3 regions of the Brevibacillus sp. 7WMA2 genome follow, and region 1 is predicted to be linked to each of the others. Evidence: predicted binding sites of a transcription regulator. Region 1 holds the regulator's gene; each other region holds the start of a gene.
The links. The regulator Rex, encoded in region 1, represses fermentation and respiration genes when NADH is low (regulators of the CRP and FNR family bind a similar motif). The targets are predictions, from matches to a motif close to TTGTGAAATATTTCACAA.
Positions count from the first base shown of each region.

Region 2: a site for Rex is predicted at 1,596-1,613, ahead of GOP56_RS21105 (flavocytochrome c). Genes of this name have one in related genera too.
Region 3: a site for Rex is predicted at 2,095-2,112, ahead of pflB (formate C-acetyltransferase). Genes of this name have one in related genera too.

Region 1 covers NZ_CP048799.1:609,293-613,514, forward strand. Annotated here, with positions in the region: gene dinG (ATP-dependent DNA helicase DinG) at 1-1,192, shown strand, start outside; gene GOP56_RS02650 (ComEC/Rec2 family competence protein) at 1,273-2,214, shown strand; gene GOP56_RS02655 (redox-sensing transcriptional repressor Rex) at 2,226-2,849, shown strand; gene GOP56_RS02660 (amidohydrolase) at 2,887-4,179, shown strand.
Region 2 covers NZ_CP048799.1:4,891,527-4,895,748, forward strand. Annotated here, with positions in the region: gene GOP56_RS21105 (flavocytochrome c) at 1-1,464, opposite strand, end outside; gene GOP56_RS21110 (DUF402 domain-containing protein) at 1,824-2,387, shown strand; gene yunB (sporulation protein YunB) at 2,406-3,110, opposite strand; gene GOP56_RS21120 (Cof-type HAD-IIB family hydrolase) at 3,255-4,037, shown strand.
Region 3 covers NZ_CP048799.1:4,896,649-4,900,870, reverse strand. Annotated here, with positions in the region: gene pflB (formate C-acetyltransferase) at 1-1,866, opposite strand, end outside; gene nirD (nitrite reductase small subunit NirD) at 2,229-2,555, opposite strand; gene nirB (nitrite reductase large subunit NirB) at 2,604-4,222, opposite strand, start outside.

The DNA of each region.
Region 1 (4,222 bases):
TCATTGGGGTTCTGAACGGGGTATGGATACAGGGGAATCTCAAAGAGCTACACTTCGATATAAAACAGAAGACTTTAAGAAAAAATATAAGAAGCTTGCAAAATCCAGCGATCTCATTTTACAAAAGTTAGGGAATGTAGCCAAGGAAATTGAACAACTGTTACGTATTCTGCCATCTTCTAATGGGGAAGCTCCGTACTCCTTACAGCGGTTGCAAACGGATGCAGCTGGTTTAGTAGAAGAAATCAGTCAAGTGGCTGTAAAGCTTCATTTTTTGTTAGTAGAAGAGCAGGATGAGTATGTAAGCTGGATGGAAATAGAAACAAGAACATCCCGCAAACAACTCTTTTTCTTTAAAACGCCACTAGATATAGCTGATACCTTGCGTACAACTTTACTGGAGCCAAAACGCAGTATTATTATGACCTCAGCGACACTGACAGTGAAGAATAGGTTTACTTACTTTATGGAGCGAATGGGTTTTGCTAATCTTCCAGAAGAACGGGTCGAAACACTCTCACTCCCATCGCCCTTTGACTATGCGCTGCAAGGACTCATCCTGATTCCCTCCGATTTCCCTTCTGTAAACAAGGAAGGAGAACAGCGTTTTGTAGAAGCCGTAATTGCTGGCTGCGTTGATGCTGTTCGAGCAAGTGAGGGGCGGACAATGATTTTATTTACCTCATATAGCATGCTTAGAACTGTTTATGAAGGAATGAAAAGCTTACTCGAAGGTGAAGAGTTTGAACTATTAGGCCATGGAGTAGATTCAAGTAATAGAAGCAAGTTGGTACGTCGCTTTCAAACCGGGACAAAAACAGTGCTTCTGGGTACGAATAGCTTCTGGGAGGGTGTAGATATACCTGGAAATGTACTGAGCTGTCTGATCATTGTTCGTCTCCCTTTTCAACCGCCCAACCAACCACTTTTAGAAGGACGTTCGGAGCGGCTGAAGGCCGAGAAAAAGAATCCTTTTATGACGCTTTCTTTGCCCCATGCAGTTATTCGTTTTAAGCAGGGAGTGGGTCGATTAATACGTCAACAGACAGACAGCGGTGTTGTAATTGTATTTGATACACGCATCATTGAATCTAAATATGGTCGTATGTTTTTGCAATCTTTGCCGCCTTATCAGGTAGAGACTGGTCCATGGACTACATTACGTGAGCGAATAGCTCCTTTTTTACAATAAAATCAGTCCCTTAGGAAAAACAAATCTAAAATGATTGTATGAATTTTACCCAAGCCATAAAGTAGGAGGGAAGCAGATCCATGACTACAAAACGACATAACCTATGTCTAGTTATTTGTATAGGCATGATGATCTTTGCATTATCCCAAACCGTTGAAGCAAGCCGCCCCATTGCGATAGCACATCAGCAACAGCATATTGAGGACCCCGATGCTGTTGAACAGGAGGAAGATTTTGTGGGGCTTACCACTACTTTTTTCTCTTTACCAGAAGGAGAAAGTACGCTCATTCGCTTCCCTTCTGGTAAAACGATGCTAATTGATACAGGGAGCGAAAAAGATACGGAAAAATTGGTTTCCTTACTACTTGAGCGCCATGTTACAAAAGTGGATTACCTGTTATTGACAAACGATTTACCTACTCATATTGGCGGCTATGATAAGCTTGCGGAGAAAATTCAATTTGATAAGATTTACATGCCAAAATTGACAGCCTTCGTAATTCACAGTAATATCCATATATCTAGGGAAAAGCAAGTTGTGTATGTAAAGGAAAAGGATCAATTACTGGATGGGAAAGATGTGGTGATCACATTTTTACATCCCAGCGAGAACCTGTTTTTATCACCACAGGATAATTCGCTTGTGTTTAGTCTGACCCAAGGAGAGCTCCAGTTTTTATTCACCAGTGCCATCAATGAAAAAGCAGAGGAGCGTTTGTTTGCGAAATACCCTTCTTTACTGCCGGCTGAAATCTTAAAGGTTGCGGCACAAGGCAGCAATCAGGCTTCTATTCAATCCTTCTTAACTAAGGTTGATCCCCAGATTGCTGTTGTGCAGACCGGTATTGTTCGTGAGCAATGGAAAGACTCCATGCGTGAGGTGGTGGAGCGTTTGGAGGAATCATGGGCAGATACGTATGTGACTAGCCGGGATGGGTCAATTACCATTCTCTCTAACGGACAAGATTATAAGGTTTTAAAGGCAGTCAAGACCTCTACACGTGATAGACAACGAAGTTAGGAGTGCAATTTATGGGGAAAGTACCAAAAATTTCTGAAGCGGTCGTTCGCCGTCTGCCGATCTATTTGCGATATTTAACAAATCTACAGGAACTACAGGTAAAAACGGTGTCTTCCCAACAGATGGGCAAAACAATGGATATTAATCCAGCCCAAATTCGAAAGGACCTGTCTGCATTTGGTGACTTTGGCAAAAAAGGCATTGGCTATGACGTAGATTACTTGATTGAAAAGATTCGTCATATCTTGAAATTGGACCAAGTGATCCATGTAGCGTTGGTGGGGGCCGGTAATCTAGGTCAAGCGATTTCCAATTACAATGTGTATTTAAAAGATAACATGAAAATTGTTTCCATTTTTGATGCCGACCCGCAAAAAATAGGTAAGGATTTAGGTGGATTGGTCATTGAACCGATTGATAAAATGGAAGATATCATCAAGGAAAAACAAATTCGGATGGCGATAATTACGACGCCAGCCTCCGCCGCACAGGAAGTGGCAAATAAACTGATCGAAGCTGGAATAGAAGCGATCCTCAATTTTGCCCCAACAACCATTCGCACCGAAAAAGAAGTAAAAATTGATCATAACGATTTGACTTCCAGCTTGCAAAGCTTAGCGTATTATTTAAACTAAGTAATGACTAACAGATAAAGGGAGAGTGTCTACGTTGATGAAAATCATTACCAACGCAACCGTAATTACTGTTAATGAACAAAATGAGGTTATTTATAATGGAGCAGTTGGCTTTGATGGGGGAAAAATTACATATGTAGGTAAAACGCCAGAAGATTTATCAGCATATGACGAGATCATTGATGGAACGAATAAATATCTAATGCCAGGATTTATTAATACACATGGTCACGTAGGCATGTCTCTACTGCGCGGATTTGCGGATGACCTACCTTTAAAACAGTGGCTGGAAGATAAAATGTGGCCAATGGAAGGTCAATTTACAGCGGAGCATGTGAAATGGGGTACAGCTATTTCCATTATCGAGATGATTCGTACCGGTACAACTACCTTTGTAGATATGTATGATCATATGGATACAGTAGCACAGGAAGTGGAAGCATCCGGGATGCGCGGTGTACTATGCCGTGGGGTAATTGGTTTCTGCTCAGAAGAAGAACGCCAGCAGAAATTACAAGAAGCTGCATCTTTCGCATCACGTTGGAACGGAGCAGCCAACGGTCGTATCCATACCATGATGTCGCCGCATGCACCTTATACGTGCTCTCCTGAGTACATCCAGCAAATCCTTGAGAAGGCTATCGAGTTAAACGTACCATTACATATCCATATGTCTGAATCAAAAGCAGAAGTAGAACAAAACGTTCAGGATTACGGTGTACGCCCTGTTGCTCACTTAGAAAATCTAGGTGTATTTAATCACCCTACACTAGTTGCCCATGCAGTGCATTTAACGGATGAAGAAATTGATACATTGGCTAAATATAATGTTAAAGTAGCTCATAATCCAATTAGTAACTTAAAATTGGCAAGTGGTGTAGCAAGAGTGCCTGAGATGCTTGCGAAAGGTGTTTGTGTAAGTTTGGCAACTGACAGCTCAGCAAGTAACAACAACTTAAATCTATTTGAAGAGCTAAAATTAGCGGCTATCCTGCATAAGGGTGTTTCCTATGATCCAGAAGTGGTTCCGGCAGAAGAAGCGCTTCGTATGGCTACACGTTATGCGGCAGATGCTGTGTTCCAAAAAGACAGCTTAGGCTCATTAGAAGTAGGGAAAAAAGCAGATATGATTATGCTAAATGCTGCTCAAGCACATTTCCAACCGGCAAATGATCCGATTTCCCATGTTGTTTATGCAGCAAATGGCTATGATGTAACAGATACAATTGTTGATGGGCATTTCTTAATGAAAGATAAAGAGTTAATCACAATGGATGAACAAAAAGCAATCGCTGAAGTGAATCGTGTGTTTGCGCTTTTAAAGCAATAAACTCATAAAAGTCACCTCTTCATATGACAAAGGCTCCTGCCAA
Region 2 (4,222 bases), 1.1 Mb from region 1:
TTTTTGAAGCTCTGTTATTGGGATGTTAAAATGCTTTGCTGCCTCTTCCAACGTATCAGCTTTCACTAATAAGCCTTCTTTTACAAGCATGTCATATTCATCTTTATGCACGTCTATTGTTTTACCAATATCACCTACAGCTTGATTCCAGACCTGATAGGCATATTTACCCTCCTGAGCAAGAATCGCTTTCGAAATCACATCGCGGCGCTCTAATTCCTCTACAAAGCGTTTACCACTTTGGTTCACTAAAAGAGCTCCATCAAAACGCGTATCCGCTACCAGAGAAATAACACCGGTCTTAGGATTACAGATTGGGTATGTTTGAATACTCTCCATATTTGTGATAGCTGCCCCGATTTTTTCGCTCATCACGATACCGTCACCAGTTGTACCAGGAGTATCGGTAGACATGTAGCTTTCATCTAAAACTGGGTTGTATTTCTTACGCATTTCTACGTTGGAACCGAATCCACCAGTTGCAACAATAACACCCTTATTTGCGTTAAAGGTAATTTCTTGACCAGCAGCCGTTTTTGCTTTAACGCCAACGACACGGCCTTCGCTATTTGTCAATAACTCTTCCGCTTTTGTTTCCGTTTTTACAGGAATTTGCAGCTGATCCGCTTTTGCTTTTAGTTTTGTGACTACTTCTGCACCAGTGTGACCTTTAGGGATGAGGGCACGAGGCACAGAGTGACCGCCGAATTGGAATAGGTGATCTGGTAAAAACTCCACCTTTATTTCATCTCTCAGCCATTCTGCTGCGCTTGTTGCATTATCTGTCAACACACGCACCATAGCAGGATCCCCCACGTTATCTCCGCCTTTTAAGGTGTCTTGGTAGTGGGATTCCTTGCTATCTTTTATGCCTTTTTTTGCTTGTACCCAGTTGTTAGCAGCATTCATTTCTGCGCCGGAAATCAATGTGTTACCACCGATGGATGGCATTTTTTCCAGCAGGACTACAGAGGCCCCTGCTTTTTTCGCCTCCATAGCAGCCGCGAAGCCTGCACCACCTGCGCCAATGACGACTACATCGTAATTTTGAACAGCCTCCTCTTTGACTGTTGCCAATGTATCTGAACCTTTAGCAGTTAAGGTTAGTCCAGCTTTACCCACGGCGTCCTTTACAGCATTGATATAGCCTTGACTTGTAAGAGTAGAACCACTTATTGCATCTACCTCTGTGCTATTTTTTGCAATGATTTGGTCTCGCAATTTCTTGTATACGGGCTCGGATAATACTTCATTTTCTTTTTGTTCGAGGATTTTAATGTCTGAAAGCTCGTTGTTTGTTACTGTTACCTCAACCTTGATTGGGCCATGTTTACCATCAGCTTGACCGGTAGCTTTCACAGAATCACCTTTTGCAGGGGTGGTGCCTTGACCGCTACATCCAGCCATAGCTACTATGATTGCCATACTTAAGAAAAGCAGAAAAATCCTTGATAAACCCTTCAAGACGAAAACCTCCTTGGATATATGTATAGTAATGAGAAGGGAGAGTAGGAAAAAATCTAAAGCAGAAATGCATGATTGCAAGCATACTCGTGGTCGTTCACCATGATTGTAATAACCATTCATAAAAGCTTAAGTGAAAAAAATCACAAATTACGTATAGTGCCATCCCGTACATGTACGATGTACTTCTAAAGCGCTTTCATACCAAGTGTTTTAAGCATTGTGTTTAATCTGTGAAGTTATGTTGACGAAATTTTACGATGAATAATTGTACCATAAGTCTTAAAATTCCAACTAAACTTCCATCTGTTACAATGAGAAGAGACGATGATGCTACAGATGATAAAGGAGACGTATTCATGAAACGGAAATATGCAGATGTGACAGGGTGGACAACAGTGATAGACAAGCACTTTATACCATTGGCCCAACGTGGAGAGTACTTTGACGGCAGCATTACTGGTCTCGTCCTCACAAAAATGGAGGAACCATACTGGGTAACGTGTAACGGACAAGACATTTGTATCGCGGATGATGGATACGTTTGGATACAATGCTTTCCTGCGGGGCGGCATTATGTTATGACTGCGATGATAGATCAGACTGGTAAGGTAGTCTACTTCTATTTTGATATTGTTCTTAGGCATGCTATAGGGGAAAATGCTGTTCCTTGGTATGATGATCTGTATCTAGATTTAGCGATGATGCCTTCTGGGAGTACTGAAGTTTTGGATGAGGATGAACTGGAGGAAGCGTTCCAAAACAACACGATTAGTGAGTGGGAGCGCGATTTGGCCGTAGTGGAAATGGAACGGCTGGTCACAGAGGTAGCAAATGATACATGTATCTTACCAAAGCTGGTGCTAACGCATGCTACAAAATGGCGAGATATCGTCCTGCAAGTAAAAGAATCCTCCCAATAAAGGAGGATTCCTTCTGTATTATTTAGCTGGTGGCTCGACCTGCATTCTAGGAACCTCTGGCTTGCCTAGCGGATTGTTGTACAGATAGTCTGGCACTTCTCCCACGACAAGAGAGTTGGTAATGGGAATGGAGGTTGTGACAATGGTTTGATCAGTTGCAAAAGGTATGATCACTTGTAAGCGAACTTCTACTTGCAGATAGATCGTTACCATAACCATGTTAATCCCAGCTTCGGATAGCTTAGGGTCAAGCCATGTTTTTGCAGAACCAACAGGGCTGAAGGTGATCGGTAATTTAGGCCCCGTATCGGACAAGAAGGAGCTTCCTGAGGCTAATCCAAGAGGTACGCGAGCTTCAATTTTTTCACTTTCAAACTCTTTTAATCTGTTTTTAATGCGTTGATTGGCTTCCCCCATGATTTTTGAATATCCTTGAAAATTAAAATTAATAGCGCGTATTTTATTATCGCTATCCTTCTCAATGTCTAGAACTTCGGCTGTATTCATATCAATTTGAGCGATCTTTTTGGTCACCGCGTCTGCGATGGCCTCTTTGGCAATTTGTTCAGATTTCTGCTTGGCGATCACTAATAAAGTAGGTTTAATTTTTTGCTCTAGAAAGACGATACTCTGGATGATGATTGCAAGAAAGACAATGAAGGCAATAAAAAAAATTTTCTTTTTTGACGTCCGAATGCGCCGGCGTCTCATGCGAATAGCCATCTAGATCACCCCATCTGTAGACTATATGTTACAAATAGGGAGAAACATGACAGCTTGCCAAGGGTTCATGCAAAGAACCTCACTTATGTAGTAGGAATATTTCGTTTATAATGAACAATAAGTCAGAAAAAAGGAGAGAAGCGCATGCCCTATAAGGTTATCTTTTTTGATATGGATGGCACGTTGTTAAATGAGCAGAAGCAGATTCCAGAGGATACTCGAAAAGCACTCCGTCAGCTTCGGGATAGCGGGATTCATACGGTTATTGCTACGGGGCGTTCACCGTTTCATGTTCGAAAGCTCGCAGAGGATTTAGGAATTGAGACACTGGTGTGCTTTAATGGCGCTTATGTAGAGCACAAAGGGGAAGTGGTCTATTCTACTCCTATTGATGTTCATAGTATTGAGAAACTGTACCAGCTTGTGATGGCACGTAATCATGCACTTGTGTACTTGAGTGACGACTCCTTTTATGCGACACATGAGGGAAATGAGATGGTGAATCGTGCTGTTTCTTCTATTCTATTTGACCCACCCGGCATGGATGCAGAGGTATTCCGCAACAAGCCGATTTACCAATGCTGGCTTCATTGTGCTGAAGGGGAAGAAGGGGTCTACGAGCAAGACGATACGCTTCAAAACGTGCGCTTTTTCCGTTGGCATGATGTGTCCTTGGATGTGATGCCAAAGGATGGCTCTAAGGCAAAAGGCATTGAAGCTTTGCTACAGCACCTTACAGTAGATCGATCAGAAGCGATAGCCTTTGGTGATGGCAAGAATGACATAGAGATGATTCAATTTGTAGGAATGGGAGTAGCGATGGGGAATGCGCATCCTGACGTATTTCCACACGCAAACTACGTGACGAAGCACGTAGATGAGGGCGGTATTAGCCATGCTTTAAAGGAATTGAACATCTTGTTATAGAGGAAAGCCGACCGTCTTTATCTGGGACGATCGGCTTTATATAATTCGCTAGACAAATTGTCATTTTACCTGTGATTTTCCACACATCTGCTGGTCTTTTTCTATACTATACTCGGTCTGTACACAGATAAAAGAAGCAGTAAAATCCTTGGTATATCAGTGCTTTACATGAAGTAAAAATAGAT
Region 3 (4,222 bases), 1.1 Mb from region 1:
ACGTCCATCTGGAGTCGTACCTGTCTTTTTACCATAAACTACGTTGGAGGTGATTGTGAGTACTGACATTGTTGGCAACGCATTACGGTAGGCTTTATGCTTACGAATTTTGTTCATGAAGCGCTCCATGATATCAATTGCGATGGAGTCAACACGATCATCGTTATTACCATATTGAGGATATTCGCCTTCTGTTTCGAAATCGACCGCAATACCTTGTTCATTACGAATCGGTTTTACTTTCGCATACTTGATAGCAGATAAGGAGTCTGCTACTACGGATAAACCAGCGATACCGCAAGCCATCGTACGAAGGATTTCACGATCGTGCAATGCCATTTCAATACGCTCATAAGAGTATTTATCATGCATATAATGAATTACGTTTAATGTATTCATGTATAGCTTAGCGAGCCATTCCATAACATTGTCAAACTTCGCCATGACTTCATCAAAGTCAAGCACTTCGGAAGTAATAGGAGCGAATTGAGGTCCTACCTGTGTGCCTGATTTCTCATCCACACCACCATTAATTGTATAAAGCAGTGCTTTTGCAAGGTTAGCACGTGCGCCAAAGAATTGCATTTGCTTACCAATTCTCATAGCGGATACGCAGCAGGCGATACCATAATCGTCACCAAAGTATGGACGCATCAAATCGTCGTTTTCATATTGGATAGAGCTTGTTTCAATGGATACTTTTGAGCAGAACTTTTTGAAGTTCTCAGGAAGATCTTTAGACCAAAGAACAGTCAAGTTTGGCTCTGGAGCCGGACCAAGATTATAGAGTGTATGCAAGAAACGGAAAGAGTTTTTCGTTGTACGAGTTTTACCACTTAACGACATCCCAGCGATGGATTCGGTTACCCAAGTTGGGTCGCCGGAGAATAACTCATTGTAATCAGGAGTACGCAAGAATTTAACAATGCGCAACTTCATGACGAAATGATCAACTAATTCCTGTGCCGCTTCTTCTGTCAATGTACCCTCAGCAAGATCACGCTCAATGTAAGCATCTAAGAATGAGGAAACACGTCCTAAGCTCATTGCGGCTCCATTTTGTTCTTTAATTGCAGCTAGGTAGGAAAAGTATAGCCATTGGAATGCTTCATGTGCGTTCTTAGCCGGCACAGAGATATCAAATCCATGTTCTTTTGCCATCAATTTTAGTTCTTGAAGGGAGCGAATTTGTTCGGCGATTTCTTCCCGTAAACGAATAACATCTTCTGTTAAAGCATCCACTTCTAATTGTTGGAGGTCGCCTTTTTTCTCAGCGATTAGGCGATCAACACCATATAAAGCTACGCGACGGTAGTCACCAATGATGCGGCCGCGACCGTAAGCATCTGGAAGACCTGTGATAATACCTGCACGACGAGCCTTTTTCATTTCTTCTGTATAGGCATCGAATACACCTTGGTTATGGGTTTTGCGAATATCGGTAAACAACTTAATGATTGATTCTGGCACTTCAAAGCCGTACGCTTTGCAAGCATCAATCATCATGCGGATTCCACCGAAAGGCTGAAGAGAGCGCTTGAATGGTTCGTCTGTTTGTAAGCCTACAACCTTTTCTTTATCCTTATCCAAATAACCTGGTTTATGGGATGTAATAGTAGAAGGAGTGTTAACATCTACGTCAAGAACCCCACCATTTTCACGTTCTTTTTTTGTTAAGTCAGAGATGATGTCCCATAGTGCTTTTGTATTAGCGGTAGCACCAGCCAAAAATTTATCATCGCCATGGTAAGGAGTGATGTTTTCTTCAATGAAGTCACGAGTATCAATCGTTTTCATCCATTTCCCTGGCTTAAAGCCTCTCCATGCGTGTTCAAATGTTTGCAGGTCTTTCTCTTGAATCGCCATCTTACATACCTCCTCAAGTATTGGCTCGTTGTTCTGTACTCGGCAGCACAACTCTTTACATGAGGTGTCTCTGCCTGTAACGAAGGCCATCTATATGATTAAAAAAGCTATTGAAGGATTTAATACGTAAAAGAGCTTGTTTCGATTCTGAACAACTGCTCTTTACAGTTTCATCATACAAGAGAGATTGCGGCTCGGTGTGTGAAAAAGATCACATATGCACCTATTTTGTGATATGGTTCACAAATTTGTTTCATTTCATTCATAAAACTGTTTTAAAACCAAAAACCGTTGATATATAACACATTTCGGATTATAAAAAAAGAAAAATGATACAGGTTATATACCTGTATCATTCATTTTCACCTGCACTCCATATTAATCGAAACAATATTATCTATCACCTGTAATGGATAGGTTTTGACCTGGCCTGTGTCAGGCGCTTGAACCTGACCGCTTTCTAAGCAAATCTTCCAATCATAGAGAGGATCGTAGACATATTTGCCAGAAACGATCCCTTCTGATAAAGGTCCTCCTCGATACGGACTTTTATCTTCAAGCGCATACATACTCCCCTCCGATAATCGAAAGACGCAGACTTGCTCCTCTCCGATCTGTACCACTCTCCCCAGTTGAACAGGGAACTCTTCCACTCGTCCAATCGTTATTGTTTTAGTGAAATCTCCCATGCTGTTTTCCCCCTTTTTTCATGACATTGGTCCATTATCATTTCTGTACTATGACAGGCTTTCCACCTTAATTGGTTCAAACAACTTTGTTCTGGTTTCTTGATCCTGTAATACTTTTTGCCACGGGTCTTGGACTTGGGCAAGAGCTAATTCGATACGAGCAAATAGCTGCTGACGGTTCTCTACATCCTCGACCACATTTTGATGGATCATTTCTAATCCCATTCGCTCGACCCATTCAGAAGTACGTTCTAAATACTTGCCTGTTTCACGATAGTATTGGATGACTGCTCCGCAAATCTCAATTAATTCTTCATCGTTTTTTACTTTGCACAATAAATCAGCGACACGTGCTTTAATACCGCCATTACCGCCAACATAGATTTCCCATCCGCCATCGTTACCGACAATCCCGATATCCTTTGTGCAGGACTCGGCACAGTTACGCGGACAACCGTTTACCGCCATTTTAAATTTAGCTGGCATATCGAGACGCTCGAATTTTTTCTCCAACGCAATACCCATCCCAATCGAATCAACAGTCCCAAATCGACAGAAACGAGAACCAACGCAGGTTTTCACTGTGCGCAAGGCTTTGGCATAGGCATAACCAGACGGCATATCAAGCTCTGCCCAGACTTTTGGTAGGTCCTCCTTCTGTACACCCACTAGGTCGATTCGCTGTCCACCTGTCATTTTGACCATTTTCACATCATATTTCACAGCAACATCAGCAATCTTTTTCAAATCCTCCGCTGTCGTTACTCCGCCGTACATACGTGGTACTACCGTATAGGTACCGTCTTTATTAATGTTAGCGTTCAAACGTTCATTTACAAAGCGAGAAGCTTTTTCGTCCTGATACCTTGTCGGATGAATCATCCCTAAGTAATAGTTCAATGCAGGACGGCATTTGGAGCAGCCTTCTGGGTTTTTCCATGCTAATACATACATTACTTCTTTAATCGTAGTAAGACCCATCTCTTGTATCTGAGCTACGATTTCATCACGGCTTAACGTAGTACATCCACAAATCCCCTGTTTATTCGCATTGATATCAAAATGATCTCCTAGCACATACTGCAACACTTGTTCCACCATTGGCTTACATCCCCCGCAGGACCGTGCTGCACCTGTGCAGGCTTTTATTTCATCTACCGTTGAGCAGCCTTGTTCCTTTATCGCTGTCACAATACTGCCTTTTGTGACACCGTTACAGCCGCAGATGATCTCTTCATCAGACATCTCAGCTACTAAAGCTGCTTGATTTCCTCCACCACAACAAGCTCCTCCGCCCATTATGGAAGCGTACACCTCGTCCGTCATTTCTGTCTGGGTGTTGACCAGCTTTTGTAAGCGAGCAGACTCACTAACATCGCCGAATAGGATTCCTCCGACAATTTTGTTGTCTCGAATCAGAATCTTCTTATAGATTTTCTTCCAATCATCCTGCATACGTACGATGGTCATATCCGCTTGATCCTGAAATTCGCCTGCTGAAAATACGTCAACTCCAGAAATTTTTAATTTAGTAGATACAACAGAGCCTTCATAGCCCTTCGTCTCTATATCACATAAATGCTTGGCTAATATAGCACCCTGTTCAAATAAAGGAGCTACCAAACCGTAGCAAAGTCCGCGATGCTGGGTACATTCCCCAACCGCAT